3 regions of the Streptomyces sp. YPW6 genome follow, and region 1 is predicted to be linked to each of the others. Evidence: riboswitches for the same ligand, from Rfam matches in the RefSeq annotation. Region 1 holds a riboswitch; each other region holds the start of a gene.

Region 1 (10,265 bases):
GCGGGTGCTCCACCCACTCGCCCATCGGGTCGCCCGGCGGGTCGCCGCGCACGGCGAGGATGTTCCTGATGCCCGCGTCGGCGTACTGGCCGATCATGTTGCGCAGTTCGGCGATCGAGTGGTTGACCGCGGTGAGGTGGGCGACGGGAGTGAGGGTGGAGTCCGCCGCGATCTCCTGGGTGGCCTTGACCGTCCCGGCGCGGGTGGAGCCTCCGGCGCCGTACGTCACGGAGACAAAGCTCGGGCGGACCGCCTCGACCCGGCGCAGCGCGTTCCAGAGGTTGCGCTCGCCTTTCTCCGTCTTGGGAGCCCAGAACTCGAAGGAGTAGGACGTCTTGCCGGTCGCCAGCATGTCACGCACGGTGCGCGCGTGATCCGTCCTGGTGGAGGCTGTTCCGAGGGCCATAAGGGGAGGTTAACCAAGGGGTGGACACTCCCCCAACCAGAGCGGGAAACTTTGTCTGGTTTTGTCGGACTGTTGTCCACTCCTCGGACATTCCTCGGCCCCAGACCCCCGAAAAGGCGCCGGGTGGGAGTCCCGGTGGCCCGCCGTTCGCGGCCCGGGACTCAGACCGCGTGGGCCCGGACGCGACGGGCCAGCTCGGCACTGGCGGCGGCCGGGTCGTCGGCCTCGGTGATGGCCCGGACGACGACGACGCGGCGGGCTCCGGCGCCCAGCACCTGGTCCAGATTGCCCGCGTCGATCCCGCCGATCGCGAACCACGGGCGCGGTGTGCCGAGGGAGGCGGCGTGGCGCACGAGGCCGAGGCCGGGGGCGTGCCGGCCGGGCTTGGTGGGGGTGGGCCAGCAGGGGCCGGTGCAGAAGTAGTCCACGCCGTCCTGGGTGGCGGCGGCGTCCACCTCGGCCTCGGCGTGCGTGGAGCGACCGATCAGCCGGTCGGCGCCGATGATCGCGCGGGCGGCGGGGACGGGCAGATCGCCCTGGCCGAGGTGCAGGACGTCGGCGCCGATGGCGTGGGCGACATCGGCGCGGTCGTTCACGGCGAGGAGCTTGCCGTGCCGGCGGCAGGCGTCGGCGAACACCGCGAGGTGCTCCAGCTCCTCCGCGGCCTCCATGCCCTTGTCCCGGAGCTGGACGATGTCGACGCCGGAGGTGAGCACGGCATCGAGGAAGGCGGGGAGGTCACCCTGCCGCTTGCGGGCGTCCGTGCACAGGTAGAGCCGGGCGTCGGACAGCTGCTCGCGAGGCGTGGACATAGCGAAACTCCCCCGTGGTCGTCACGGCGGACGGACTTCCCCCGTGGTCGTGACGGTGCACGGGCCGCGTCGGACGGCCCGTGCACCGCTTCCTGTCGTATCGGATCAGACGGCGAGCGCCTGGGCGCGGCGCTTCACCTCCGTCCCGCGATTCTCGCTCAGCGCCTGCGCGGGGGTGCCGGGCAGGGTGGGGTCGGGAGTGAAGAGCCACTCCAGCATCTCTTCCTCGGAGAAGCCGTCGTCCTTCAGGAGGGTCAGGGTGCCGGCGAGGCCCTTGACCACCTTGCTGCCGTCGATGAAGGCGGCGGGCACCTGGAGCGTCCGGTTCTCACCACGGCGTACGGCGATGAGCTGGCCCTCCTTGACCAGCTGGCGTACGCGCGTCACCTCGATGTCGAGCATCTCGGCGATGTCGGGAAGGTGGAGCCAGGCAGGGACGAGAGCATCGGTCTTTGCGTCAATCTCGGTCACAGGGACAAGCGTGCCACCTGGGACTGACAGCCGGTAGCCGGGCCCGACCGTACGGGGGGCGTCGGCGGCGGCTCCGGGATGGTCAGAGGGCGGTGGACTTCAGCGGTACGGCGGGGTCGGCGACCTTCTCCGGGTCGAGGGCGGCCCCCGACTCGATGAGCCTGCGGCCCTGGGCCAGATCGCGCGGGCGGCCCACGGCGAGCACGGCGGCCAGCGCGCCCTCGCGCAGCCAGCACACCGACCAGGTGGCGTCCGCCCCGTCACCGCGCCACAGCAGGGTGTCGGCGCCGGCGTGGTGGCCGGCGTACTGCACGAAACGGCCGAACTGCTCGGACCAGAAGTACGGGACGGGGTCGTGGATCGGGAGCGGCAAGCCGCTCTCCGCCGCCATGATCGCGGCGGCGGCGGTGCGCGGCCCCTGGAGGGCGTTGTCCCAGTGGTGGACCAGCAGGCGGGTGCCGTAGCGGGCGGAGGGGAAGGAGGCGCAGTCGCCGACCGCGTACACATCGGGCAGCGAGGTGCGCAGGGCGCTGTCGGCGGTGACCGAGCCGTCCGGGCCGAGCGCGATCCCGGAACCCGTCAGCCAGGCGGTGGCGGGGCGCGCGCCGATGCCGACGACCACGGCCCCGGCGGGCAGGATGCGGCCGTCGGCGAGGAGCACGGCTCCCTCCGTGACGCGCTCGACCCGGGCCCCGGTGAGGAGTTCGGCGCCGCTCTCGGCGTACCAGGCGGCCATCGGGGCGGCCACCTCGGCGGGCAGGGTGCCCGCGAGCGGGCGGGCCGCGGCCTCGACGACGGTGACGGCGCAGCCCGCGGAGCGGGCCGCGGTGGCGAACTCCGCGCCGATCCAGCCCGCCCCGACGACGACCACGTCGTGCCGCCGGTCCAGGACGGGTCGCAGCCGGGCCGCGTCGTCGAGGGTGCGCAGCAGATGGACCCCGGGCACACCCTCGGTGCCGGGCAGGGTCAGGGGTTCGGCGCCGGTGGCGAGGATGAGGGCGTCGTAGCCGACGGGCCCGTCCGCGGTGTCCAGCACATGGTCGGCGGCGCGCAGGGCGGTGACGTCCAGGCCGAGACGCAGGGTGATGTCCAGCGCCTCGAAGTCGACGTCGAAGGCGGAGTCCTCGGCCTTGCCCAGCAGCACGGCCTTGGACAGCGGCGGCCGGTCGTAGGGCTGGTGGGGCTCGGCCCCGATGAGGGTGACGGGACCGGCGAAGCCCGCCTCGCGCAGGGCGACGGCGCTCTGCACCCCCGCCATGCCGGCCCCGACGATCACGACGTTCCGGACCGGACTCTTCTCCGTCTGCTGCTCGCTCACCCGTCCACCCTAACCATCTGACGAAGCGTCAGGAACAGGGCCGCCGGAACGAGGGCCCTCAGGAGGCCACTTCCTCCACCACGCTCGTCCCGCCGCCCTCCTGGGACTCCCATTCCCAGCGCTCCTCCAGCCTCACCCGGCCGTCCGCGAGATCGACGACGGTGGAGAGGCAGTGCCCGCCGGAGGTCGTTCCGTCCTGCTTGAGCTGGACGTAGCGGAAGTCCAGGGCGTCCCCGTCCCGGGTGCCGACCAGGTGGCCGCGGACGACGTCACCGCCGGTGTACTCGGCCCAGATCCGGCCATCCCGCTCGTGGTACGTGAACCGGGTGCGGGTGCCGACCTGGCCCGGGGCCTGGTCGGCGACGGGCGCGAGGACGAGTCCGTCGAGCGAACGGGCCATGATGTGCGCTCCCCTGCGAGCCGGTGGGCGGTCGGGTTTAGGGTGGCCACGGTAGAACACTCGCGGGAGCCCGGACGCACCGGGCTGAGAGGGAGGCTGGACGGCCTCCGACCGTACGAACCTGATCCGGGTCATGCCGGCGAAGGGAGGGGCTGGACACTCATGCGCGTCTCGGGGAAGACCCACGGAGCCTCGGGGGAAACGGGAACCCCAGGATCCGACGTCCTCGTCATCGGGGGCGGCATCATCGGCCTGGTCACCGCGTGGCGGGCCGCACAGCGCGGACTGACGGTCACCGTGGCCGATCCCGCACCGGGCGGCGGTGCCGCGCGGGTCGCGGCGGGCATGCTCGCCGCCGTCACCGAACTGCACTACGGCGAGCAGATGCTGCTCGGACTCAACCTGGCCTCTGCCGCCCGCTATCCGGCGTTCGTCGAGGAGCTGGAGGAGGCGAGCGGCCGGGACACCGGTTTCCGGAGCTGCGGCACGCTCGCCGTGGCGCTGGACTCCGACGACCGGGCGCACCTGCGCGAACTGCACGCCCTCCAGGAGCGTTCGGGGCTGGAGTCGGTGTGGCTGAGCGGCCGTGAGTGCCGCCGCCTGGAACCGATGCTGGCCCCGGGCGTCCGCGGCGGCCTGCGGGTCGACGGCGACCACCAGGTGGATCCGCGCCGGCTCGCCTCGGCACTCTTGACCGCGTGCGAGCGGGCCGGGGTCGGGTTCCGCCGGACGACCGCCGAGCGGCTCACCGTCGAGCGGGGCCGCGCCACCGGGGCGTCGCTCGGGGACGGCACGGAGTGCGCGGCCGGTCAGGTCGTGCTGGCCGCGGGCAGCCTCAGCGGCCGGCTCGCGGGACTACCGCCGGAGCTCGTCCCACCGGTCCGGCCGGTCAAGGGCCAGGTCCTGCGGCTCACCGTGCCCCCGGCGTACGCCCCCTTCCTCAGCCGCACCGTGCGCGCCGTGGTCCGGGGCGGCCACCTCTACCTCGTCCCGCGCGAGAACGGCGAGCTGGTCGTCGGCGCCACCAGCGAGGAGATGGGCTGGGACACCACGGTCACCGCCGGCGGGGTGTACGAGCTGCTGCGCGACGCCCACGAGCTGGTGCCGGGCATCACCGAGCTGCCGCTCACCGAGACCCGGGCCGGTCTGCGGCCCGCGTCGCCCGACAACGCCCCGCTGCTCGGCCCGACCGCCCTGCCCGGCCTCCTGCTCGCCACGGGTCACCACCGCAACGGCGTCCTGCTGACTCCCGTCACCGGGGACGCGCTGGCCGACGCCCTCACCACCGGCGAGCTGCCGGAGCCGGCCCGCCCCTTCGCCCCCGGCCGCTTCGCACCCGCCGCCCCCGCACTCCAGGAGCAGCCCGTATGACCCAGCAGCCCACTCCTCCGGAAGCCACCGCCCCGCCGCGAGCGGCAGCACCGCAGACCACCGCGACGGCCACCGTCTCCGTCTCGGTGAACGGGGAAGCGCGTGCCGTTCCCGCCGGGACGGATCTGGGCGCCCTGGTCGGCGCCCTGACCCCGGCCCGCTCCGGCGTCGCCGCGGCCGTCAACGAGAGCGTCGTCCCGCGCGGCCGGTGGGCCGCCACGACACTCGGCGAGGGCGACCGTGTCGAGGTCCTGACAGCCGTACAGGGAGGCTGACCATGTCGGACGACGTCTTCACGCTGGGACCGGCCACGTACGGATCCCGGCTGATCATGGGCACCGGCGGGGCCCCGAGTCTGGAGGTGCTGGAGCGTTCGCTGATCGCGTCGGGCACCGAGCTGACCACGGTCGCGATGCGCCGGCTGGACCCGACCGTGCAGGGGTCGGTGCTCTCCGTGCTGGAGCGGCTCTCCATCCAGGTGCTGCCGAACACCGCGGGCTGCTTCACCACGGGTGAGGCGGTGCTGACCGCCCGGCTGGCCCGGGAGGCGCTCGGCACGAACTGGGTCAAGCTGGAGGTGGTGGCCGACGAGCGGACGCTGCTGCCCGACCCGGTCGAGCTGCTGGACGCGGCGGAGATCCTGGTCGACGACGGGTTCACGGTGCTGCCCTACACCAACGACGACCCGGTGCTCGCCCGGAAGCTGGAGGACGTGGGATGCGCGGCGATCATGCCGCTCGGCTCCCCCATCGGCTCGGGGCTCGGCATCCGCAACCCGCACAACTTCGAGCTGATCGTGGAGCGGGCCGGGGTGCCGGTGATCCTCGACGCCGGGGCCGGGACCGCCTCGGACGCGGCGCAGGCGATGGAGCTGGGGTGCGCGGCCGTGATGCTCGCATCGGCGGTGACCCGGGCCCAGGAGCCCGAGCTGATGGCGGGTGCGATGCGTCACGCGGTGGAGGGCGGGCGGCTCGCGTACCGGGCGGGCCGGATTCCGCGCCGCCACTTCGCCGAGGCCTCGTCCCCGGTGGCCGGGCGGGCGGCGCTGGATCCGGAGCGCCCGGCGTTCTGAGAGCCGGCAGGGGCCCGGGGCGCCGCCCCGGGCCCCGGGCCCTGGCCTCTCCAGCTCCCACGCGGCACACGCCACCCGGGCTCCCGCCCCACCCCGGGCACACGTCACGCCGGGCCCCCGGGCGCGCGACCGGGGAGCGTGTCCCTGTCACGGATCGGCTGCAGAACGGCCCCGGGAGCGCCCCGGCCCGCCGGGGGTGCTGGTGGCGGCTCGTAGACTCTCGGGGTGGACACGACCCTCCAGGACCCTCTCGTCGGGCAGCTGCTCGACGGCCGGTATCGCATTGAGGCGCGCATCGCCGTCGGCGGGATGGCCACGGTCTACCGGGCCGTGGACACCCGACTGGACCGGGTGCTCGCCCTCAAGGTGATGCACCCGGCGCTCGCCACCGACGTCTCGTTCGTCGAGCGCTTCATCCGGGAGGCCAAGTCGGTGGCCCGCCTGGCGCACCCCAATGTCGTGGCGGTCTTCGACCAGGGTGCTCAGGGCGCGTACGTCTATCTGGCGATGGAGTACGTGGCGGGCTGCACCCTGCGCGACGTGCTGCGCGAGCGCGGGGCCCTCCAGCCCCGGGCCGCGCTGGACATCCTGGAGCCGGTCCTCGCCGCACTCGGCGCCGCGCACCGGGCCGGGTTCGTGCACCGCGACATGAAGCCGGAGAACGTGCTGATAGGGGACGACGGCCGGGTGAAGGTCGCCGACTTCGGCCTGGTCAGGGCGGTCGGCACGGCCACCGACACCACCGGCTCGCTGCTGGGCACGGTGTCGTACCTGGCGCCCGAGCAGATCGAGCACGGCACCGCCGACACCCGCAGCGACGTGTACGCCTGCGGGGTCGTGCTGTACGAGATACTGACCGGCGCCAAGCCGCACACCGGCGAGAACGCCGCCCAGGTCATCTACCAGCACCTCAACTCCGACGTCCCGGCCCCGTCCGCCGCCGTCCCGGGGCTCCCGGTCGCGCTGGACTCCCTGGTGGCGAGCGCGACCGCCCGCAACCCCGAGGTGCGCCCGCACGACGCGGTGCTGCTGCTGGCCGAGACCCGTGAGGCGCGCGCCGGGCTGACCGACGCCGAGCTGGACGCCGTACCGCCGCAGGCGCTGTCGGACTCCCGCGACGGCGCCGACGACCGTACGAGCGTGATCCCCCGGGCCCTCGTGGAGGACGGCGACGGGGACGGGGTGCACCGCACCAGCCGCCTGGCGACGCCCCCGCCGGAGCCCGCCGCTCCGCACCGGCGCCGGGCCGGCCGGCGGGGTCCGTTCGGCGGCCCGCACCGCAAGCTGATCATCGCGCTCACCGCCGTTCTGCTGGCCCTGGGGATCGGCACGGGCGTCTGGTACATCAACTCCGGACAGTTCACCCAGGTCCCCTCGCTGCTCGGGCAGACCCAGCAGGCCGCCGAGCAGCGGCTCGCGGACGCCGGGCTCGGGCTGAAGGGCGTGGACCGGGTCTTCAGCGACACGGTCGAGCGGGGTGAGGTCGTCAGCAGCGCCCCCGCCTCCGGCGACCGGATCCGTGGCAACGGCTCGGTGCGGCTCGTCGTGTCGCGGGGCCCGGAGATCGTCCGGGTGCCCGATGTGGCCGGCGCCTCCCTCGCGGACGCCCGGCGCGCCCTGAAGAAGGTGGGCCTGGTCCCGGGGATGGTGACCAGGGAGTTCAGCGAGGACGTGGCCCGCGGCGAGGTGATCGGCACGGATCCCCGCGCCGGCACCGACCGCCGTCCGGACACGGCCGTGGCACTCGTCGTCAGCAAGGGCGCCCCGGTCGACGTCCCGGACGTCACCGGGCTCTCCGCCGAGGAGGCCACCGCCGAGCTGGAGGCCGAGGGGCTGAAGGCCGAGGTGCTGCCCGGCCGGGTCCACTCCCCCGAGGCCGCGGGCGAGGTGACCGAGCAGTCCCCCGGCGAGGGGACCGAGGCCGCCGAGGGCGACACGATCCAGCTGACCCTCTCCAAGGGCCCCCGGATGGTGGACGTCCCCGACGTCACCGGCCGGGACGTCGACGAGGCGCGGAGCACCCTGGAGGAGGCGGGCTTCGAGGTCGAGGTCGACCGGCCGTTCCTCTCCTTCAGCGACACGATCGCGAGTCAGTCCGTGGACGGCGGCGAACAGGCCCCCGAGGGCTCCACCATCACCATCAAGACCAAGGGGTTCTGACACCTGATGGACGTTCTGCGGAACCCGGTGGGCGGGCACGTCCCGGTGGCCGGCGGCCTCGCCAAGGTCGGCCTGGAGTACGCGCGCGAGCTGGCGGCGGAGACCGTGCAGGTCTTCGTGGCGAACCCGCGCGGCTGGGCGACGCCCGCCGGGAACCCGGCGCAGGACGAGCTGTTCCGCGCGGAGTGCGCGGCGGCCTCGATCCCCGCGTACGTGCACGCCCCGTATCTGATCAACTTCGGCTCGCACACCGGGGCGACGGTGGAGAAGTCGGTCCAGTCGCTGCGGCACTCGCTGCGGCGGGCCCGGGAGATCGGCGCGCTGGGCGTGGTGGTGCACACCGGTTCGGCGACCGGCGGCCGGCCGCGCGACGCGGCGCTGGCCCAGGTGCGGGAGCACATGCGGCCGTTGCTGGACGAGCTGACCCGGGACGACGATCCGGATCTGCTGCTGGAGTCGACGGCCGGCCAGGGATTCTCGCTCTGCTCCCGGACCTGGGACTTCGGACCGTACTTCGAAGCGCTGGACTCCCACCCGAAGCTGGGCATCTGTCTGGACACCTGCCACATCTACGCCGCCGGGCACGACCTGACCGGTCCGACGGGGATGCGGCAGACGCTGGACCTGCTGGTGGAGACGGTCGGCGAGGGACGGCTGAAGCTGATCCACGCCAACGACTCCAAGGACGTCGTGGGCGCCCACAAGGACCGGCACGAGAACATCGGCGCCGGTCACATCGGGGCTGAGCCGTTCGCCGAGCTGTTCGCCCATCCGGCGACCGAGGGCGTACCGCTGATCATCGAGACGCCCGGCGGCAAGGAGGGGCACGCGGCGGACGTGGCGCGGCTCAAGGAGCTGCGCGGGAGCCGCCCCGGCGGCCGGAAGACGCTCCGCGCGTAGAGCCCTCTACAGCTCCGGGCCGTCGCCCGGCTCCTCCTGGTAGGAGTAGCGCTGCTCGGACCAGGGGTCGCCGATGTTGTGGTAGCCCCGCTCCTCCCAGAATCCGCGCCGGTCCGCCGTCATGTACTCGATGCCCCGGACCCATTTCGGGCCCTTCCAGGCGTACAGGTGCGGGACGACGAGGCGGAGCGGGAAGCCGTGCTCGGCGGTGAGGAGTTCGCCGTCCTTGTGGGTGGCGAAGAGGGTGTGCTCGGAGGCGAAGTCGGCCAGCCGCAGGTTCGAGGAGAAGCCGTACTCGGCCCAGACCATCACATGCGTGGCGTCGGGGGCCGGCGGTGCCAGATCGAGGATCGCGCGGGCGGGGACGCCGCCCCATTCGGCGCCGAGCATGCTGAACTTCGTCACGCAGTGCAGATCGGCCACCACGGAGGAGAACGGCAGCGCCGAGAAGTCCTGGTGGCTCCAGCAGTGCTTGTCGCCGTCGGCGGTGGCCCCGAAGACCCGGAACTCCCAGCGTTCGGGCTTGAACTTGGGAACGGGCCCGTAATGGGTGACCGGCCATCCGCGCTGCAGTCGCTGTCCTGGTGGAAGCTCCGACTGCGCTGCTCCGCGATTCTCCCGGTTCTCCGGCTGACCCATGCCTCCATGGTGACAGACAGGCAGGGGTGGTCATGACCGGGGAGGGTCTTCACCGGGGCAACTCGTACTAAGCCTGCACTTACTGGACGGCCGCTGAGCGCGGTGCGAGGATCTGGCCAACTTGCCAGATCGATCACCGGTTGGAAGGAGCCTTTGCCATGCAGGGCGACCCCGAGGTCCTTGAGTTTCTCAATGAGCAGCTGACCGCCGAACTGACTGCGATCAACCAGTACTTCCTGCACGCCAAGATGCAGGAGAACTTCGGCTGGACCAAGCTCGCCAAGTACACCCGGGCCGAGTCCTTCGACGAGATGAAGCACGCCGAGATCCTCACCGACCGGATCCTGTTCCTGGACGGACTGCCGAACTACCAGCGGCTGTTCCATGTCCGGGTGGGCCAGACGGTGACCGAGATGTTCCAGGCGGACCGCCAGGTCGAGGTGGAGGCGATCGACCGCCTCAAGCGCGGCATCGAAGTGATGCGCGCCAAGGGCGACATCACCTCCGCGAACATCTTCGAGTCGATCCTGGAGGACGAGGAGCACCACATCGACTATCTCGACACCCAGCTGGAGCTGGTGGAGAAGCTCGGCGAGCCGCTCTACATCGCCCAGCTGATCGAGCAGCCGGAGAGCTGACCGCGACCGGCCGCTCGGGCGGCGCCGGACGACTAAGGCGGCGTCGGACGACTCAGGCGGCGTCGGAGAGGACCGGGC
Region 2 (10,265 bases), 2.3 Mb from region 1:
CTGGAACGGCTGCGCACCCTCCGACGAGGTGAACCGGTCATCGAACGCCAGGAGTACGCACTGGGCACCGTGTGCGCCGCGATTCCGGTCACGGCCGGTGCCACCATTGCGGCGATGGCCATTTCTGTACCCCTGGACCGGGAGGATCGGTTGCTGCCCGCAGTCGAACAGCTACGTGGCGAAGTCGCCAGCCTCTTGCGTTCGTTCGTGTTCTCTATCAGTATCTGAAAAATCACTCCTTGTGATCTGCTATCGCGTGCACCACGATGGCGTCAATAGGGCCATGGGGGATCATTCCTGGCCAGATTCATCTACTGCGGGGTTGAACGATGCGCGAGTCGGTTCAAGCAGAGGTCATGATGAGCTTCCTCGTCTCCGAGGAGCTCTCGTTCCGTATTCCGGTGGAGCTCCGGTACGAGGTCGGGGATCCGTACGCCATCCGGATGACGTTCCACTTGCCCGGCGATGCCCCGGTGACCTGGGCGTTCGGCCGCGAGCTGCTGCTGGACGGGATCAACAGCCCCAGCGGCGACGGAGATGTGCACATCGGCCCGACCGAGCCCGAAGGGCTGGGAGATGTGCACATCCGGCTTCAGGTCGGCGCGGACCGCGCGCTGTTCCGGGCGGGGACGGCTCCGCTGGTGGCGTTTCTCGACCGGACGGACAAGCTCGTGCCGCTCGGCCAGGAGCACACGCTGGGTGACTTCGACGGGAACCTGGAGGATGCGCTCGGCCGCATCCTCGCCGAGGAGCAGAACGCCGGCTGACCGGGCGCACGCCGCCTTACCGCCCGCACGTTTGCGCGGCTCGTGCTGCGTCCCTGCGGCTGGCTCCGCGTCCTTGCGGCTCACCCGCCCGTCCTCGCGGCTCACCCTGCGTCCCTGCGGCCCGCCGTGTGTTCCTGCGGCTCGCGGGCTCGTCCCCGGGCCTCGCCCCGCGTTCCGACGGCCCGTCACCCCGTCTTACGGCGACGGCCCCGGCCGGTCCGCGCGGGTGCGGCCGTTGCCGCCTGCGCGCCGTGTGGCCCCGTGCGGTCCGCGGAGACGACCAGCGCGGCGAGCCCCGTGGTCACCGGCACCGAGGCGACCAGCCCGATCGACCCGACCAGCGTGCGGACGATCTCCTCGGCCACCAGCTCGCTGTTGGCCACCGTCCCCACACTGCTCTGCGCGATGGAGAAGAGCAGCAGCAGCGGCAGCGCCGCACCCGCGTACGCCAGGACGAGGGTGTTGACCACCGAGGCGATGTGGTCCCTCCCGATTCTGATACCTGCCCGGTACAGCCCCTTCCAACCCATCTCCGGGTCGGCCTGGTGCAGTTCCCAGACCGCGGAGGTCTGGGTGACCGTCACATCGTCGAGCACGCCCAGCGAACCGATGATGACGCCCGCCAGCAGCAGACCGCTCATGTCGATGTCCGGGTAGAGGCCGTGGATGAGGCCGGTGTTGTCGTCGGTGTTGCCGCTCAGGCTGGCCCAGCCGATGAACAGCGAGCCCAGCAGCCCGATCAGCAGCAGCGAGATCAGCGTGCCGATGACCGCGACCGACGTACGGGCCGTCACGCCGTGGCAGAGATAGAGGGCCGCCAGCATGATCGCGCTGGCCCCGATCACCGCCACCACCAGCGGATTCGATCCCTGGAGGATCGCCGGCAGGATGAACAGCGTCAGGATGGCGAACGACACGGCCAGGGCCACCAGCGCCATCACCCCGCGCATCCGGCCCACCAGGACCACCGCAAGGGCGAAGATCCCGCCCAGCAGCGCCATCGGGACCTTCCGGTTCACATCGGTCACCGAGTACTGGAGGTCGCGCGGCGCGTCGGGGGCGTACGCGACGACGACGCCCTGCCCCTCCTTCAGCTGGCGCGGGGCGTCCGGCTGGACCACCTCGACGAACCGGCGGCCCTTGTCGTCGCCGCTGGTCACCTCGATGGTGGCCTTCGCGCATTCCCCCTCCTGCTCGTTGACGGCCTCCCGCCCCGAAGGGGTGGAGGTGTCACCGGTCGGCGGCACCTGCGCGGCGTTGACGTCCGCGCAGTCGACCTGGACGACCTGGACGACCTTGCCGTCCTGGGTCTGGCGGTCGAAACCGACACCGGTGCGCTCGTGATCGGGCGCGCCACCGGGCCAGAACGCGATCAGGCCGACGACGACCGCCGTCGCGAACGGGATCAGGACGGCGGCGATGACCTTGCGCAGATGCCGGGAGACCGGGGCGGCCGGCCCGTGGCTGTGGGCGTGGGAGTGGGTGTGGGTGTGGCCCTGGGACGGCTGGGGTGCGGGGTCGTTTCGAGGGGAGGTCACGGGGCGATCATCGCAAGAACGGGAGGGCCCTCTGGTCAGCTCGCCGGAAAGGACGCTAGCGTGGAGGCACCTTTGCACACGCGGGAGCTCGGAGCACCGGGCTGAGAGGGCGCTGGGATCGCCGTACATCCGTACGGGACACGCTGCGCCGACCGCCGAACCTGTTACCGGGTAATGCCGGCGTAGGGAGTAGGTCTCATGACCACATCGGACGCACGCACGCCTGCCTCGAAACAGAACGCCGCGAACCAGGGCGACGAGGCCGGGAAGTCCATCGGCTGGCACAAGGGGTACGTCCAGGGCTCGCGCCCGGACCTCCGGGTGCCGGTCCGACAGGTGCACCTCACCAACGGCAAGGACGTGACGCTGTACGACACGTCCGGGCCGTACACCGATCCTTCGGTCGACACCGATGTCCGCCGGGGTCTCGCGCCCCTGCGGGAGAACTGGATCATCGCCCGCGGTGACACCGAGGAGTACGCGGGCCGCCCCGTGCGCCCGGAGGACGACGGGGTGAAGCACACCTCGCCGCGCGGTGGCCTGCGCAACCTCGACGCGGTCTTCCCCGGCCGGCCGCGCCAGCCGCGCCGCAGCCGCGACGGACGTCCCGTCACCCAGCTCGCGTACGCCCGGCGGGGGGAGATCACCCCGGAGATGGAGTACGTGGCGATCCGGGAGAACGTCGAGGCCGAGGTCGTACGGGAGGAGATCGCGGCGGGCCGGGCGGTGCTGCCGGCCAACGTCAACCACCCCGAGATCGAGCCGATGATCATCGGCAAGCGGTTCCTGGTGAAGGTCAACGCCAACATCGGCAACTCGGCCGTCACCTCCTCCATCGAGGAGGAGGTGGACAAGATGACCTGGGCGACCCAGTGGGGCGCCGACACGGTCATGGACCTGTCCACCGGCCGCAACATCCACACCACCCGTGAATGGGTGCTGCGCAACTCCCCCGTGCCGATCGGCACCGTCCCGCTGTACCAGGCCCTGGAGAAGGTCGACGGCCGGGCCGAGGAGCTGACCTGGGAGATCTACAAGGACACCGTCATCGAGCAGGCCGAGCAGGGCGTGGACTACATGACGGTGCACGCCGGAGTGCGCCTGCCGTACGTCCCGCTGACGGCCCGTCGCAAGACCGGGATCGTCTCGCGCGGCGGCTCGATCATGGCGGCCTGGTGCCTGGCGCACCACAAGGAGTCGTTCCTCTACGAGCACTTCGAGGAGCTCTGCGAGATCCTCGCGACGTACGACGTCACGTACTCGCTCGGCGACGGGCTGCGTCCCGGTTCGATCGCGGACGCCAACGACGAGGCGCAGTTCGCGGAGCTGCGCACGCTGGGCGAGCTGAACACGATCGCCAAGCGGTTCGGCGTACAGACCATGATCGAGGGCCCCGGGCATGTCCCGATGCACAAGATCAAGGAGAACATCGACCTTCAGCAGGAGATCTGCGAGGAGGCGCCGTTCTACACGCTCGGCCCGCTGACCACGGATGTCGCGCCCGCCTACGACCACATCACCTCGGGTATCGGCGCCGCGATGATCGCCTGGTGGGGCACGGCGATGCTCTGTTACGTCACTCCCAAGGAGCACCTGGGGCTGCCGAACCGGGACGACGTGAAGACGGGCGTGATCACCTACAAGATCGCCGCCCATGCGGCCGACCTGGCCAAGGGGCACCCGGGCGCGCAGGAGTGGGACGACGCGCTCTCGGACGCGCGGTTCGAGTTCCGCTGGGAGGACCAGTTCAACCTGGCCCTCGATCCGGACACGGCACGGGAGTTCCACGACGAGACGCTGCCCGCCGAACCGGCGAAGACGGCGCACTTCTGCTCGATGTGCGGGCCGAAGTTCTGCTCGATGAAGATCTCCCAGGACATCCGCCGCGAGCACGGTGGTTCGCAGGAGGAGATCGAGGAGGGCATGGCCGCGAAGTCGAAGGAGTTCGCGGCCGCCGGGAACCGCGTCTACCTGCCGATCGCGGACTGACCGCCCCGGGAGTCCGGGGTGGGCCCGGCGGCCGAGTCCGCCGGGCCCCACCGGGCCCGCCTCCGCCGGGCGGCCGAGCGCTCCGGCCGCGGCTGGACGAGCTCTGCGCCACGGGCGATCCCCGGGGCGCGGCCGGCTCGTCCCGGGGCGTGGTCACGGGGTGTCGGCGACCGTCGCCAGGCGTGGGCACCGGCCGTCCACGACAGGCTCCCGGCCTGATCCGGGTGGGGAAGACTCGGGGTGATGCGTACCTTGCGCGTAACTACTGCTCATTCAGGGTGATTTGTCATGTTTGATCACCTTGTTAAGCGACAGTATGGACACGGTCATGTGGCAGCTGTATGTACGTTGGCCCACCGCGTCAATATGACTTGACCCGTTCCTTATCTGTGGCTTACTTTCCGGCTTGCTTGGCTGAAAGTTGGCGGCCCTTGAAACAAGGGCCCGGGGAGGGGAATCACCATGAACTGGTACCTGGCCGTACTCAAGAACTACGCAGGCTTCAGCGGACGCGCGCGCCGCAAGGAGTACTGGATGTTCACGCTCATCAGCTTCGTCATCAGCCTGGTGCTCACGATCATCGGTAACGCGATCGGCGCGGAGTTCATCTCGTACATCTACTCCGTCGCGATTCTCGTCCCGTCGCTCGCCGTCGCCGTGCGCCGTCTGCACGACACCGGCCGCTCCGGCTGGTGGCTGCTGATCGCGATCGTCCCCCTGATCGGCGCCATCGTCCTGATCGTCTTCCTCGCCACCGAGGGCAAGCCGGAGACGAACCAGCACGGCGCCAACCCGAAGCTGTCTCCGCAGGCAGCCTGATCCACCGCTCCGGTCCGTCCGGAGCTTCCCCCGGGCCGGGTGCGGCACTCGCCGCCCCGGCCCGCGGTGTGTCCGGGGCCGCGCGCCGGTCTCAGTCGGGCTGGTGCTCCGGGCCGCCGAAGTCCGGGCTCGAGAAGTCCGGGCTGGTGAAGGTCGGCCGGGGGCCGGCCGCCGGGCCGTCGTCCGGCCCCGAGAAGTCCGGCCTGCTGTACCCGACCCGCGGGATGCGGTGGGGCGAACGGTGCGGGGTCCGTGCGGCGGGCCCCGCCGTGGGGTCGGCCAGGGCGTCCCGGAAGAACGGCAGGATGCCGCGCTCCAGCAGGGCGTGGCGCCACGCCTCCCTGGCCCGTGCGACATCCTCCGGAAGCTCCTGTTCCTCCTCCTCGGCGGCCAGGGACGTCGCGCCGTTGCGGAGGGCGGTGACGAGCAGTCCGACGGCGGCGACGAGGATCGCCGCGGCGGCGACGCAGGCGAAGAACCACCCGGCCGTGACCATGGAGCGGCCGAACGTCAGCGACGGGCTGACCGCCTTCAGCAGATAGCCGACGAGCAGGAAGATGAGCGCCGCGGTGCCGGCCAGCAGCGGGGTCAGGACCGCGATGACCGCGCCTATGCCGGCGCCCGGTCCGGCCGAGGTGCTCCGGGGGCCGTCCAGGTCCGGAAGTCCGTCGGCGCCCGCGGCGGCGTCCGGCGCGCGGCGCAGTTCGCCGCGGGCCTTGACGTAGTGCTCGTACTCGGTGGCCGCGGCAGCGGTGATCAGCGCCGTCGCGCTGAGCGCCATGGTGCGCAGCTGTTCGGTGTTGAGCCGGTCCCCGACGCCGTCCAGGTCCGGGCGTTCGTGAGCGTGGCGCAGTGCGTCGCCCAGGATCCGCTCGTACTCGGGTCCGTCCTCGGCCAGCAGGTGCGGAGCGCTTGTCATCTGCATCCCCCGATGCTCCGTCGATGCCCGGCTTGCCCGGCCGGGACCGGGCGATCGGGCGGAAACGGAGGAGAGCCTGCCACTGTTAGGCCGATGGTAGAGCGCTCACGGCAGGCGGTGACAGGGTGTTTCCAGAATTGGGCCCCGTGACGGGCCCGGCGATCGGTCAGGTCGGCGCGGGCTGAACCTGAAGCGCCTTCCCCGCCGACGTTCAGTCATGCAGCGGGAGTTGGACCACCAGCAGCTTTCCGGCCATGGTCACTCCGCCGTCCATGGCGATGGCGAGGCCGTCCGCGTAGACGTGCGGACCGTTGACCACGGGACCCGAGCTGTCGTCGCCCTCCTCCGTTCCGACCTCGCCCAGGAGGTACGGAATGGGGCTGTGACCATGGACGACGCGCTGTCCGCCGTACGTCGCGAGCAACTCGCGCACCGCCTGGGAGCCGCCCTCGTCCCGGAAGGCGAACCGCTTGGTGAGCTTGCGGAAGAGGTCCCAGCACTCGTCGGCGTCGTTACGCGTGAGAATGGCCGTGATCGTGTCGTTGACGTCCTCGATGCTGGATCCGTAGTCGAGGTAGGCCGTCGTGTCGGAGTGCATCAGCAGATGCCCGTCCTCCTCGACGACCGCGTCGAGCCGGGACATCCACTGGAGGTGGACGTCCTGGAGACGGTCCATGTCGGCCTTCTGGCCGCCGTTGAGCAGCCAGGCCGCCTGGAAGGTGGCGGTGCCCGCTCCGGAGTTGACGGGGGTGTCGGCGAACCGCTTGGCACCGATCAGCAGCAGCTCGTGGTTGCCCATCAGGGCCTTGCAGTAGCCGCCGGCCGCCGCCGCCTCGGCGGAAAGCCGCATGACGAGGTCGATGACGCCGATGCCGTCGGGGCCGCGGTCGGTGAAGTCGCCGAGGAACCACAGCCGGGCGTTGCCCGCGGCCCAGTTGCCTTCCGCGTCGATGAGGCCCTGCTCGCCGAGGGCGGCCAGCAGTTCGTCCAGGTAGCCGTGGACGTCGCCGACGACGAAGAGCGGGCCGCGGCCTTCGTCGGAGCGGGGCTCGGCGACCGTCTGCACCTGGACCGTGTCGCCGCGCCGGATGACCGGCAGGTCCCGCTCGGTCGGGGTGTAGCCCTCCGGCTGCTCGTCGCCCACGACGGCGTTGCCGGGGTGCGGGGCGCGGGGCGGCGCGGCGGTGTGCGGCGGGGCGGACGCGGCGGTCGGCGGGACGGGCGCGCCGGGTGCCGGGGGGTGCGGGTCCGTCGTGTGCGGCGGCACCGAGGAGGGGGGCGCCCCCTGCGCCTGCGGTGGCACGGGTGTCTGCGCGTACGGCGGAACCCGGAAGTCACGCAACGTCGCCGTCCGCACCACGGGTTCCTGACCGGCCCCCTGAGTCATCGACCCCTCCACCACCGTCGCGCCGCCGTACACCTGACGGGCCTTGCCTGGTAGAGGTGGTCCGCGGTGTCGTGCGCCCATCATAGGAATGCGGATCGATCTGTGTGACGCACCAGGGGTGGTGAATCCGGGCGCACGCACGGTTCACCGGCCGATTGGTCCGAAAAGAGGCGATCAATCCCCGCTGGGGGAGCGTGGCGCGCTGACCGTGGTGCGCGGTGGGCGGCGTTGCGAGGAGGTCCGGACGATGAGCTCCGTCGGTATGACCTGCTCCACCGGCCCGTCGTGCTCGACCCCTTCGATGGCGTCGATGAGGAGCTGGACGACGGCCGTGCCGATCCGGCGGGGCTTCAGCGAGAGCGTGGTGATCGGCGGCTCGGTGGCCGCGTACACGGTGGACTCGCTGCAGCAGACGAGCAGCAGGTCGTCGGGGACGCGCAGCCCGTAGCGGCGGGCCGCCGCGAGGAGGTCGGTTCCGTTGGGGTCGAAGAGCCCGTAGACCGCGTCGGGGCGGTCCGGGCGGGCGAGCAGCCGGTCGGCGGCGACCGCCCCCGCGCAGGGGTCGTGGGCCGGGTAGGACTCGTAGACGGGATCCTGGCCGACCCGCTCGCACCAGTGGAGGTAGGCGGTGGTGGAGAGCTGGGTGTAGGTGTCGGTGGTGTTGCCGGTCAGCAGGCCGATGCGGCGGGCCCCGGCGGCGGCGAGATGGTCGAGGAGGTCGAGTACGGCGGCCCGGTGGTCGTTGTCGACCCAGGCGGTGACGGGGAGTGTGCCGGCCGGGCGGCCGTCGGAGACGACGGGCAGTCCCTGGCGGACGAGTTCGGTGACGACCGGGTCCTGGTCGGAGGGGTCGATGACGACGGTTCCGTCGAGGGCGACGTTCGACCAGACGTCGTGCCGGGAGGTGGCGGGCAGGATGACGAGGGCGTAGCCGCGGGCCAGTGCCGCGGAGGTCGCGGCTCTCGCCATCTCCGCGAAGTACGCGAATTCGGTGAAGGTGAAAGGTTCATTCCCGTACGTGGTCACGGTCAGGCCGATCAGCCCCGACTTGCCCGTACGGAGGGTTCGGGCCGCGGCGGACGGGCGGTAGCCCAGGCGCTCGGCGACCTCGCGGACATGGCGGCGGGTGGCGTCCGGGAGCCTGCCCTTGCCGTTGAGCGCGTCGGAGACGGTCGTGATCGAGACTCCGGCCGCGGCGGCCACGTCACGGATCCCCGCCCGTCCTGGCCGGCCGCTGCGCCGGGGGGTCTCCGTCCGGCTCACCTGGTGCTTCCCTGCTGCTGTCATGGCGAGCCGATAGTAGGGCTCCGAGGGGTGGTCGGTCCGGTCGCATATGCGCACGTTGACAGGCACGTTTCTGCAAGGTCACATGCCATCAAATTCCTCTCAATGCAAGGCAGTTGAAGCTTACTGCATGCAGGTGTCAGGTGCGGGAGGGTGGCAGCCTGCTGAATGTGCGATGTCTCGAAGAGGTCTCAACTCACCACTTCGGGGGACGCGCGCCACGGCGCGAGCCACCGGCGCGCGCCGGAACGCGAAACACTCCCCCCGGGCAGGGGCCCGGGGGGACCGGGACGAGGTCCCATTCCCGGGCACTGCGGTCGATTTCCCGCTCGGCCATTCGCAGCGGAGGGCAATCCTCATAAGGTGTGCAGTATTGCTGTGAACGGACGGTCGAGGAGGACCTGCGGTGAGCGAGACGAGCCCCAAGCTGCGCGCCGAGCTGGACGGCGTTCCCGCCTATGTGCCGGGCAGGCCCGCGGCGGCCGGCGGACCGGTCGCGTACAAGCTGTCCTCCAACGAGAACCCCTATCCTCCGCTGCCGGGCGTCCTGGATTCGGCGCTCGCCGCCGCGGGGAACTTCAACCGCTACCCGGACATGGCGTGCACCGGCCTGATGAACGAGCTGGCCGGGCGTTTCGGTGTGCCCCTCGCGCACCTCGCCACCGGAACGGGGTCGGTGGGAGTGGCCCAGCAGCTGCTCCAGGCCACCTCGGGCCCCGGCGACGAGGTCATCTACGCCTGGCGGTCCTTCGAGGCGTACCCGATCATCACCCAGGTCAGCGGCGCGACCTCGGTCAAGGTGCCGTTGACCGAGGGGGATGTGCACGACCTCGACGCGATGGCGGAGGCGATCACCGACCGGACCCGGCTGATCTTCGTCTGCAACCCCAACAACCCCACCGGCACGGTGGTGCGCCGGGCCGAGCTGGAACGGTTCCTCGACCGGGTGCCGGGCGACGTGCTGGTGGTGCTGGACGAGGCGTACAAGGAGTTCATCCGCGACGCCGAGGTGCCCGACGGCATCGAGATCTACCGTGACCGGCCCAACGTGGCCGTGCTGCGGACCTTCTCCAAGGCGTACGGCCTGGCCGGGCTGCGGGTCGGCTTCGCGGTGGCGCACGAGCCGGTGGCCGCGGCGCTGCGCAAGACCGCCGTCCCCTTCGGCGTGAGCCAGCTCGCCCAGGATGCGGCGGTGGCCTCGCTCCGCGCGGAGGACGAGCTGCTGGGCCGGGTCGGGTCGCTGGTCGCCGAGCGGGCCCGGGTGAGCGCGGAGCTGGCGCGCCAGGGCTGGACGGTGCCGGAGTCGCAGGCCAACTTCGTCTGGCTCCGGCTCGGCGAGCGCACCGTCGACTTCGCGGGCGCCTGTGAGCGGGCCGGGGTCGTCGTCCGCCCGTTCGCGGGCGAGGGCGTACGGGTGACGATCGGCGAGACCGAGGGCAACGACCTGTTCCTCAAGACGGCGGAGGCGTTCCGCGCGGAGCTGTAGGGCCGCTCGGCGCACCGCCGCGCCCGGGTGGGGCCCCGGACCTCGAACGACGAGGTCCGGGGCCCTTCTGCATGGC
Region 3 (10,265 bases), 4.3 Mb from region 1:
CAGCACGTGTCCGTTGGTGGTGGTGACGACGACATCGGCGGTGAAGCGGATGGTCTCGAAGGTCTCGGTACTCATGTCTCCCCTTGGGGTTGTAGATCCGGACAGCCCGGCTCCCCTCAGCCCCGCCCGTACAGCACCGCGTGAAGCGAACTGGACGGGCGGAGGAGGCAACCGGCCACAGCGGTCATGGGCACTGCGGATGGTCTGGACGTGCGTGTGTCTCCTTCGGGAACACGAGCTCCCGGGTAGGCGTATGGAGACGTGACCTTTCGGTCTAAGCCCTCCGGTTGACCAGGGATCCGGGACCCTCGGCCCGATCTCTCACGGGCCCCTTGGCGTCACATCCGAAGATGTGACGCCCAGTCGTGCAGGTCGAAGCAGCCCAAAGAGGGCCCCTTCTGCGTGGTTCATCGCCCTTTCCGGAAGTTCCGGATCGGGCGATGGCCACAACCAAGAGACTGGACCGGTGGACCGGTCCAGTCAAGCGGTGGACTCACGCTTCGTCGTGCCGAAGTGACGGAAAGTGCAGGTAGGGCGGCGTTTCGAGGCAATAAAAAAAGCTGAACCGGTGGACCGGTCCAGCCGTTTCGTTTGCCGCTTTATGCCTACATTGCGTAGGTATCGACCTGTTCGAAGAGCGAGGACGGTGTGACGCCTTCCTCGCAGACCAGCGGCTTGCCTTGCTCGTCGTACGCGGTGTGCAGCAGCACGGCTACCGGTGCCCCCTCCTGTACCCCCAGGCGGTCCGCTTCCGTCTCCGACGCGCCGCGCACAGTCGTTACGTCCACGCCTTCTGCCGGGCCCCGCCCGGTCTGACGTCGGACGTATCGCGTCGTCCCTTCTGCGATCGGGGCGGTGTCTGCCAGGCGCGGCGACACCTCCGCGACCTCCGGCGGGAACCACGCCTCAACGCAGCTATTCGGCGTTCCGTCCGGGAGCTGGAGCACGCGAACGCGCCGGAGCGCTTTCGCCCCGGGGGAGAGCCCAAGGGTGGCGGCGACGCGGGCGGGGGGTTCCGCCCAGTCGGGCTCGCCGACGCGCAGGAACGGCATCCCGCCCAAGATGCGCGCTGATCCGGCACGGCGAGCGCCGGCGGGGCGTGCAACGGGCGTCTCCGTGACCACGAACCCGGTTCCCTGCTTCGCCACGACCACGCCATCGTTTCGCAGTACATCGACTGCCTTGATTGCGGTGGCGCGTGACACATCCCACTGCTCGGCCAGCTCTCGGCCGGACGGAATTGTGTCCCCGGGCGCGATCTCACCAGCGGCGATGCGGGTGCGCAGGAACTCTGCGATCTCTTCGTACTTCAGGACTGCCATGGCTTCCCCTATTCCCTGCACTGGACTGGTCCACCGGTACACACGATACTGCGACCATGTCGAATCTCGAATTGGCTCCCTCCGTGATGCGGTTCTATGGCGAGACGGTCAACGAGGACAGCCGCCTGCGCAGCTCGGCAGACGGTCGGATGGAACTGGCTAGAACTCAGGAACTCCTCCGACGCTTTCTGCCCCCCGCGCCGGCACGGGTGCTCGACGTGGGCGGGGGGACCGGGATTCACGCTGAATGGCTGGTGAAGGACGGCTACGACGTCGCTCTGGTGGACCCGGTGCCCCGTCACGTTGAGGCCGCGACGGCGGTGTGCCCGGCGGTGGTCGGTGACGCGCGCGACCTTCCCGAGCCGGACGACACATTCGACGTTGTCCAGCTCCTCGGGCCGCTGTACCACCTGCCCGACCCGGCCGACCGGCAACGGGCACTCGCGGAAGCCTCCCGTGTGGCCAAGCCCGGGGGACTGGTGGCCGCCGCCGCGATCAATCGCTATGCGTCGCTCTTCGAGCACGTCACGTACGCCCACCTGCACACCGAGCGGATTCACAACTCCGTCTCCAAGATCCTGGAGACGGCCGTCTATGACGGATCGCGGGGGTTCACCCTCTCGTACTTCCACCGAGCCGAAGAGCTGGTGGAAGAGCTGGTCGCCTCCGGGCTGGTGGATGTGCAGGTCTTCGGCATCGAGGGCCCGGCCTGGTCGCTGGTGAAGGCGGCAGAGCAGCAGCCGGGCGAAGGTCCCACGGATGAGCTGATCGCCTCAGCCATGGACGCGGCCCGCATGGCGGAGCCGTACCCGGAACTCCTCGCCGCCAGCTCGCACCTCTTGGCCGTCGGCACGGTTCCCGCCAGCAGTGCCGACCGGCGGCCGTGACCTGCGGACGCGGCCAACGGGCCGGGCCGTCTGTGGGCCGTCGAGGGGCAGCCAACGACGACCCACAACCACCATCAACGACCGGCACCGGCCCGCCCGGGTCGCCGCTGAGCTGGGCGACGACCCGGGGCACCTCGGCGTGTCTGCCACACTGGATGAACCATGCCTAAGCCCGGAGAACTCACTTTCGTCGCGCCCCGCGGAGCCAAGAAGCCGCCGCGGCACCTCGCCGACCTCACGCCCGCCGAGCGCAAGGAAGCCGTCGCCGCGGCCGGCGAGAAGCCGTTCCGCGCCCAGCAGCTCTCGCAGCACTACTTCGCGCGGTACGCGCACGACCCGGCCGAGTGGACCAACATCCCGGCCGCGTCGCGGGAGAAGCTCGCCGAGGCGCTGTTCCCCGAGCTGATGTCCGTGGTCCGGCACATCAGCTGCGACGACGACACCACCCGCAAGACCCTGTGGAAGCTGCACGACGGGACGCTCGTCGAGTCCGTCCTGATGCGCTATCCGGAGCGCGTCACGATGTGCATCTCCTCGCAGGCCGGCTGCGGGATGAACTGCCCCTTCTGCGCCACCGGGCAAGCCGGCCTCGACCGGAACCTGTCGACCGCCGAGATCGTGCACCAGATCGTCGACGGCATGCGCGCCCTGCGCGACGGCGAGGTGCCCGGCGGTCCCGCCCGGCTCTCCAACATCGTCTTCATGGGCATGGGCGAGCCGCTCGCCAACTACAAGCGCGTCGTCGGCGCCATCCGCCGGCTCACCGACCCCGAGCCGGACGGCCTCGGCCTCTCGCAGCGCGGGATCACCGTCTCCACCGTGGGGCTCGTCCCGGCCATGCTGCGCTTCGCCGACGAGGGACTCAAGTGCCGCCTCGCCGTCTCGCTGCACGCCCCGGACGACGAGCTGCGCGACACCCTGGTCCCCGTCAACACCCGGTGGAAGGTCCGCGAGGTCCTGGACGCCGCCTGGGAGTACGCCGAGAAGTCCGGCCGCCGGATCTCCATCGAGTACGCCCTGATCCGGGACATCAACGACCAGGCCTGGCGCGGCGACCTGCTCGGCCGGCTGCTCAAGGGCAAGCGGGTGCACGTCAACCTGATCCCGCTGAACCCCACGCCCGGCTCCCAGTGGACAGCCTCGCGCCCCGAGGACGAGAAGGCGTTCGTCGAGGCCATCGCGGCCCACGGCGTGCCCGTCACCGTCCGGGACACCCGCGGCCAGGAGATCGACGGAGCCTGCGGTCAGCTGGCGGCCTCCGAGCGCTGAGGGCTGTCGTCCGACCGGCGTCGTCGCGTCCGACCGGCGTCGTCGCCCGCAGCCCGTCGCACAGCAGGCGACGGGCGAGGACGCCAGGTCCCGCGCCGTCGGTCCTGCGCCCTCGGTCCCGCGCCCCGGGGCCTCTCCGCTTCGGCCGGAATCCGCCGGTGTAGCCTGGGCCGAAATCAACTTCATATTCCGACAGGGGAGCGCCACAGCGCTGAGAGTGCGGCACCAAGGACAGGTTGGCCGCAGACCCTCTGAACCTCGCCCGGGTCATTCCGGGTAGGAAGTTCGGACCTTACTCAAGCTGTTGCGCCCTGCCCGCTTCCGGTTCGCCGGACAGCGGGCGGGGCCGCGTCTCTTCCTGGTCACCTCCAGGAGGAATCACATGAACACCACCACGAAGTACGCTGCGACCGCGCTCGCCGCGGCACTCGGCGTCACCGTGCTCGCCGGCTGCGGCAGCGACGACGGCTCCGCGGGCTCCGGGGCGTCCGAGGGCAGCGGCTCCAAGACCGTGACCCTGGTCAGCCACGACTCCTTCAACGTCTCGAAGGACGTGCTGAAGGCCTTCACCCAGGAGACCGGCTACACGGTCAAGACCCTCAAGAGCGGCGACGCCGGGGCCGCGCTCAACCAGGAGATCCTGACCAAGGGCTCCCCGCGCGGCGACGTCTTCTTCGGCGTCGACAACACCCTGCTCTCCCGCGCCCTCGACAACGGTCTGTTCACCGCGTACGAGGCCAAGGGCCTGGACCGCGTCGCGGCGGACACGCAGACGGACGAGAAGCACCGGGTCACGCCCGTCGACACCGGTGACATCTGCGTCAACTACGACAAGAAGTACTTCGCCGACAAGAAGCTCGCGCCGCCGCAGACCTTCGCGGACCTGTTGAAGCCCGCGTACAAGAACCTCCTCGTCACGGAGAACGCGGCCAGTTCCTCGCCCGGTCTCGGCTTCCTCCTCGGCACCATCGCCGCCGAGGGCGAGGACGGCTACGAGGCGTACTGGAAGAAGCTGAAGGCCAACGGCGTCAAGGTCGTCGACGGCTGGGAGCAGGCGTACAACGAGGAGTTCTCCGGCTCCGCGGGCGGCAAGAAGACCAAGGCCGACCGGCCGCTCGTCGTCTCCTACGCCTCCAGCCCGCCGGTCGAGGTGCTCTACGCCGACCCGCAGCCGAAGGAGGCCCCCACCGGGGTCGCCACCGGCACCTGCTTCCGGCAGACCGAGTACGCCGGGCTGCTGAGCGGGGCGAAGAACGAGGCCGGCGGCAAGGCCCTGCTGGACTTCATGATCAGTAAGACGTTCCAGGAGGACATGCCGCTGAACATGTTCGTCAACCCGGTCGTGACGGACGCCGAGCTGCCGGAGCTGTTCACGCAGCACGGCGAGAAGGTCGACACGCCTCCCACCGTCGCGCCCGAGAAGATCGCCGCCAACCGTGAGCAGTGGATCCAGTCGTGGCAGTCGCTGGTCCTGAAGTAGGGACCGGGAAGGAGGCCGCCCGGCCCGCCCGTGGCGGGTCCGGGCGGCGTGGAGCCGCGGTGCGGCTCGGCCTGATGGCCGTGCCCGTCGCGTTCTTCGCGCTGTTCTTCGCCTATCCCGTGACCGCCATCGTCGGCCGCGGGCTCAAGGTGGGCGGCGACTGGCAGTTCGCGCGGATCGGCGAGGTGCTGAGCCGCCCGGACATCCTCGGCGTCCTCTGGTTCACCACCTGGCAGGCCCTCGCCTCGACCGCGCTCACCCTGCTGATCGCCCTGCCCGGGGCGTATGTCCTCGCCCGCTTCGACTTCCCCGGCAAACAGCTGCTGCGGGCCGTCGTCACCGTGCCGTTCGTGCTGCCCACCGTCGTCGTCGGCACCGCGTTCCTGGCGCTGCTCGGGCGCGGCGGGCTCCTCGACGAGCTGTGGGGCGTCCGCCTCGACACCACCGTCTGGGCGATCCTGCTGGCCCACGTCTTCTTCAACTACGCCGTGGTCGTCCGCACGGTGGGCGGCCTCTGGTCCCAGCTCGACCCGCGCCAGGAGGAGGCCGCCCGGGTGCTGGGCGCCGGGCGGTTCGCCGCGTTCCGCCGGGTGACGCTGCCCGCGCTCACCCCCGCCGTGGCCGCCGCGGCGCTGATGGTCTTCCTCTTCACCTTCACCTCCTTCGGCGTCGTGCAGATCCTCGGCGGACCGGCGTACTCCACCCTGGAAGTGGAGATCTACCGGCAGACCGCGCAGCTGCTGGACCTGCCGACGGCCGCCGTGCTGACCCTGGTGCAGTTCGCCGCGGTCGGCGGGATCCTCGCCGTGCACGCCGCGACCGTACGCCGCCGGGAGCGGGCGCTGAAGCTGGTGGACCCGGCGCAGACCTCCCGCAGGCCGCGTGGCGCGGGACAGTGGGCGTTGCTCGGCGGGGTCTTGCTCACCGCCCTGCTGCTGATCCTGCTGCCGCTCGGTGTGCTGGTGGAACGGTCCTTCGACGGCCCCGGGGGGTACGGCTTCGGCTACTACGAGGCCCTCCAGTCGGTCGGGGCGGGCGGCTCCTCCACCTTCCTGGTGCCGCCGCTGGAGGCCGTCGGCAATTCCCTGCGGTACGCGCTCGTCGCGACGCTCATCGCCCTGGCCGTCGGCGGGCTCGCGGCGGCGGCCCTGACCCGGCGGGCCGGGCGGCTGGTGCGGGGGTTCGACGCCCTGCTGATGCTGCCCCTCGGGGTCTCCGCCGTGACCGTCGGCTTCGGCTTCCTGATCACCCTGGACAAGCCGCCGCTGGATCTGCGGACCTCCTGGATCCTGGTCCCGCTGGCCCAGGCGCTGGTCGGTGTGCCCTTCGTCGTACGGACCATGCTGCCCGTGCTGCGGGCCGTCGACGACCGGCTGCGGGAGGCCGCCGCCGTGCTCGGGGCATCGCCGCTGCGGGCTTGGCGGGAGGTCGATCTGCCGCTGGTGCGACGGGCGGTGCTGGTCGCCGCGGGCTTCGCGTTCGCCGTCTCCCTCGGGGAGTTCGGCGCGACGGTCTTCATCGCCCGGCCCGACAACCCGACCCTGCCGGTCGCCGTGGCCCGGCTGCTCGGCCGGTCCGGGGAGCTCAACTACGGGCAGGCGATGGCCCTGAGCACGATTCTGATGCTGGTGTGCGCGGTGTCGCTGCTGCTCCTGGAGCGCATCCGCACCGACCGATCCGGGGAGTTCTGAACGCCATGCTGAGCTTGCAGGCCGCCACCGTACGGTTCGGGGAGCGGGCCGCGCTCGACGCGGTCGACCTGGAGGTCGCCGACCACCGGATCGTCTGCCTCCTCGGGCCCAGCGGCAGCGGGAAGTCCACCCTGCTGCGGGCCGTCGCCGGGCTCCAGCCCATGGACGGCGGACGGGTCCTGCTGGCCGGACAGGACCAGGCGGGCGTCCCGGTGCACCGGCGCGGGCTGGGCCTGATGTTCCAGGATCACCAGCTCTTCCCGCACCGGGACGTCGGCTCCAACGTCGGCTTCGGGCTGCGCATGCACGGTACCGGCCGGGCCGGGACGGACGCGCGGGTCCGCGAACTCCTGGAGCTGGTCGGTCTGCCGGGCGCGGAGCGCCGGGCCGTCGCCGCGCTCTCCGGCGGCGAGCAGCAGCGCGTCGCCCTGGCCCGCGCCCTCGCCCCACGCCCGAGGCTGCTGATGCTCGACGAGCCCCTCGGCCAGCTCGACCGGAGCCTGCGCGAACGGCTCGTCGTGGAACTCCGCACGCTCTTCCGGGATTTGGGGACGACCGTGCTGGCCGTCACGCACGACCAGGGCGAGGCGTTCGCGCTCGCCGACCGGGTCGTCGTGATGCGGGACGGCCGGATCGCGCAGGAGGGCACCCCGCTGGACGTCTGGCGGCGCCCCGCCTCCGCGTTCGTCGCCCGGTTCCTCGGCTTCGACAACGTCACCCCCGCCACGGTCACCGGACAGGCCGCCGCCACCGCCTGGGGCAAGGTCCCGGTGCCCGACGGCTCCCCGCAGGGCGAGGCCGACCTGCTGGTGCGGCCCGCCGGGGTCCGGATCGGCGCTCCCGAGGACGGTCTGCGCTGCACGGTCGGCGTCCGCACGTTCCGGGGGAACCACGTGACCGTACGGCTGCTGCCCGAGAACGCCCCGGTGCTGGAGGCCGAATGTTCCCTGCGGGACACCCCGGACGAGGGCGCGGTCGTGGGCGTCCGCTTCGACGCGGCGGAGACCGTGGTGCTGGCGGGCGGGTGAGAGGCGCGGGGGTGGCGTTGCCGTGGTCCTCGTGAGGGGCGGAGGGGCGGGGCGGCCCCGTGGCCCTCCTGGAGGGCGCGGCGGTTGTGCCCCCGTTGTCCGGGTGAGAGGCAGGGCGGTCGCGTTGCCCTACCCCCCCCGTGAAGCTCTACCCCCCCGCGAAGCTCACGGCGATGGCGTGCCCGCCACCACCAGGCCCCGTTCGTACGCCAGGATCACCGCCTGTGCCCGATCCCGCAGCCCCATCTTCGCGAACAGCCGGTTGATATGGGTCTTCACCGTGTGGTCCGTGATGGTCAGCCGGTCGGCGATGTCCGCGTTCGACAGCCCTCGGGCGATCAGGACGAGGACCTCGGCCTCGCGCGCGGTCAGCCCGTCGACCGAGCGCGGCGGGGGAGTGCTGATCCGCTGCCGCGTGAACTCCGCGATGAGCCGCCCGGTGATCTCGGGGGCCAGCAGGGCGTGGCCGCCCGCCACCACCCGTACCGCGTGCAGCAGTTCGGGAAAGGTCGCGTCCTTCAGCAGGAAGCCGCTGGCTCCGGCGGTGAGGGCGCCGTACACGTACTCGTCCAGGCCGAACGTCGTCAGCATCAGCGCCCGGGTCGCCCCGTTCGACGCCGCGACGATCTCGCGCGCCGCCTCGATGCCGCCGAGTCGGGGCATCCGGATGTCCAGCAGGGCCACGTCGGGCCGGAGTTCGGCCGCACCGAGCACGGCCTGCTCGCCGTCCTGAGCCTCCCCGACCACCTCGATGTCCTCCTGGGTGTTCAGCAGAGCGGAGAACGCCGTCCGTACGACGGCCTGATCGTCCGCCACCAGTACGCGGATCACCACGGCAGCTCCGCCTCCACGAGGAAGCCGCCGGCCGGGCCCCGGCCGGCGGTGAGCGTTCCGCCGAGCAGGGAGGCCCGTTCGGCCATGCCCACCAGCCCGTGCCCCGCCCGCCCGGCGCCGCCGGACGGATCGGGGCCCGGCCCGTCATCGGTCACGCGTACCGTCAACAGGCGCGGCCCGTGATGGAGTTCCACGACCACGTGCGTTCCCGGGGCGTGCCTCCGGGCGTTCGTCAGGGCCTCCTGGACGATCCGGTACGCCGACAGCTCCCAGGACGCGGGCAGCGCAACCCGCTCGCCGCTGGTCCGCAGCTCGACCGCGCCGCCCACCGCCCGGTGCTGGTCGAGCAGGGCGTCGAGACCCGCCAGCGAGGGCTGCGGGGCGGTGAGCGGTGCCCGTTCCGTGTCGTCGCCGGACCGCAAGACCCCGAGCAGCCGCCGCAGTTCGGCCATCGATGAGCGTGCGGTGCCCGCGATCTCCTGGAAGGCGTCCCGTGCCGGGGGCGAGAGGTCCGGGGTCGTGTACGTGGCGCTCTCGGCCCGGACCGCGATCACCGAGACCGAGTGGGCGATCATGTCGTGCAGCTCCCTCGCTATCGCGGCCCGTTCCGCCTCGGCTGCCTGCCGCCGCTCCATGTCCAGCAGCCGGGACTGGGCGGCCGCCCGGGTGTGCCGGGTCTCCTCGCGCGCCCGCACCGCGTCCCCCGCGCTCACCGCGCCCAGGATCATCACCGTCAGCACCAGCGTCTCGGCGTACAGACCCGGACTGAACCGGTCGGCGCCCTGGAGCGCGGGCAGCCCGGGGGAGCCGTCCCGGGCCCACCGGTCGATGTGCACCAGGTTGACCGTCAGCGACGCCAGCGAACCGGCCGGCACGAGGACCGCCGGATGCTGCACCCGGTGCCGCCCCAGGGTGTAGCAGCCGATCAGGGCCCCCGCGAGGGTCGCGTACGCCATGTTGCCGTCGGTCCCGAAACTCAGCAGGGCCGCGCCCACGGTCAGGAACCCGACGGCGGGCCAGGCCGCCCGCAGCGCCAGTGACGCCGTGCAGAGCACCACCCCGAACGCCGTGACCGCCGAAGCCGGTACGAGGGCCAGCTCCACGACCGCGAAGAGCGTCAGCCCCGCCGCGGTGAGCCAGGCGTAGGTGGGCGCCGCCGTCCAGTGCCGCAGCCGTCGCCGCAGGGTGCGGTCGGTCGGCGGGGCCCCGGGGCCGGTGGCCGGACGGTCCGGCGTGATGGTGCGCGTCATACGGAGATTCTTCGTCACCGCCCCGGCCGGGCGCATCGGAGCGGGGGTGGAACGCGGAGCGGCGGGTCATGCCACGGGTTGACCCCGAGGACCGGAGGGTGGTGTGACGATCCGTGAACGCCCCGTTCCTAGCCTCGCATCCATGGCGACGACCACCTCCCTCACCCCTCCTGACCAGCACCGCGAGCCGCCACCGCAGCTCGGTGGAGTCCTGTGGTGGGCCTTGTGCGCGGCCGCGGCCCTGGGGCTCGCTGTCTGCTCCTCGCTCGGCCCGCACCGTGTCTGGGGAGCCGCCGCCGCGTTCGGCTACCTGGCGGCGGCCCTGATCGCGGCACGCGGGCGAAGCTCCCGTACGGCAGAGACGGTCGCCCTCGCCGGGGCGGTGGCGCTGCCGCTGCTCTGGCTTCTCGCCGTGGACCGGGCGCAGTTGGAGGTGCGGGTGGTCGCACGGTCGGCGGCGCTGCTGCTCGCCGAGGGGACGCCGTACCTCCACCGGCCGTGGGT

What was found. A riboswitch is a leader RNA that binds a small molecule or an ion and turns the genes downstream of it on or off. The one in region 1 is predicted to bind thiamine pyrophosphate.
Region 2: it holds a riboswitch for thiamine pyrophosphate, as region 1 does, so the genes downstream of both, thiC (phosphomethylpyrimidine synthase ThiC) here and thiO (glycine oxidase ThiO) in region 1, are expected to answer to the same signal.
Region 3: it holds a riboswitch for thiamine pyrophosphate, as region 1 does, so the genes downstream of both, KME66_RS07250 (thiamine ABC transporter substrate binding subunit) here and thiO (glycine oxidase ThiO) in region 1, are expected to answer to the same signal.

What each region holds. Positions count from the first base shown of each region.
Region 1 covers NZ_CP076457.1:6,017,252-6,027,516, reverse strand. The annotation lists gene metF (methylenetetrahydrofolate reductase [NAD(P)H]) at 1-406, opposite strand, end outside; gene thiE (thiamine phosphate synthase) at 568-1,218, opposite strand; gene KME66_RS26400 (Rv2175c family DNA-binding protein) at 1,324-1,689, opposite strand; gene KME66_RS26395 (NAD(P)/FAD-dependent oxidoreductase) at 1,772-2,947, opposite strand; gene KME66_RS26390 (hypothetical protein) at 3,066-3,407, opposite strand; TPP riboswitch at 3,460-3,572, shown strand; gene thiO (glycine oxidase ThiO) at 3,570-4,778, shown strand; gene thiS (sulfur carrier protein ThiS) at 4,775-5,053, shown strand; gene KME66_RS26375 (thiazole synthase) at 5,056-5,850, shown strand; gene pknB (Stk1 family PASTA domain-containing Ser/Thr kinase) at 6,076-8,010, shown strand; gene KME66_RS26365 (deoxyribonuclease IV) at 8,017-8,910, shown strand; gene KME66_RS26360 (sulfite oxidase-like oxidoreductase) at 8,917-9,549, opposite strand; gene bfr (bacterioferritin) at 9,708-10,187, shown strand; gene KME66_RS26350 (bacterioferritin-associated ferredoxin) at 10,240-10,265, opposite strand, start outside.
Region 2 covers NZ_CP076457.1:3,740,355-3,750,619, reverse strand. The annotation lists gene KME66_RS16650 (IclR family transcriptional regulator) at 1-228, shown strand, start outside; gene KME66_RS16645 (SsgA family sporulation/cell division regulator) at 330-767, shown strand; gene KME66_RS16640 (YibE/F family protein) at 953-2,305, opposite strand; TPP riboswitch at 2,376-2,511, shown strand; gene thiC (phosphomethylpyrimidine synthase ThiC) at 2,504-4,294, shown strand; gene KME66_RS16630 (DUF805 domain-containing protein) at 4,757-5,113, shown strand; gene KME66_RS16625 (hypothetical protein) at 5,205-6,038, opposite strand; gene KME66_RS16620 (metallophosphoesterase) at 6,244-7,419, opposite strand; gene KME66_RS16615 (LacI family DNA-binding transcriptional regulator) at 7,594-8,706, opposite strand; gene hisC (histidinol-phosphate transaminase) at 9,110-10,189, shown strand.
Region 3 covers NZ_CP076457.1:1,679,724-1,689,988, reverse strand. The annotation lists gene KME66_RS07270 (NUDIX hydrolase) at 1-75, opposite strand, end outside; gene KME66_RS07265 (GntR family transcriptional regulator) at 606-1,322, opposite strand; gene KME66_RS07260 (bifunctional 2-polyprenyl-6-hydroxyphenol methylase/3-demethylubiquinol 3-O-methyltransferase UbiG) at 1,379-2,209, shown strand; gene rlmN (23S rRNA (adenine(2503)-C(2))-methyltransferase RlmN) at 2,372-3,478, shown strand; TPP riboswitch at 3,663-3,779, shown strand; gene KME66_RS07250 (thiamine ABC transporter substrate binding subunit) at 3,861-4,958, shown strand; gene KME66_RS07245 (iron ABC transporter permease) at 5,033-6,649, shown strand; gene KME66_RS07240 (ABC transporter ATP-binding protein) at 6,655-7,677, shown strand; gene KME66_RS07235 (response regulator transcription factor) at 7,843-8,511, opposite strand; gene KME66_RS07230 (sensor histidine kinase) at 8,505-9,761, opposite strand; gene KME66_RS07225 (hypothetical protein) at 9,904-10,265, shown strand, end outside.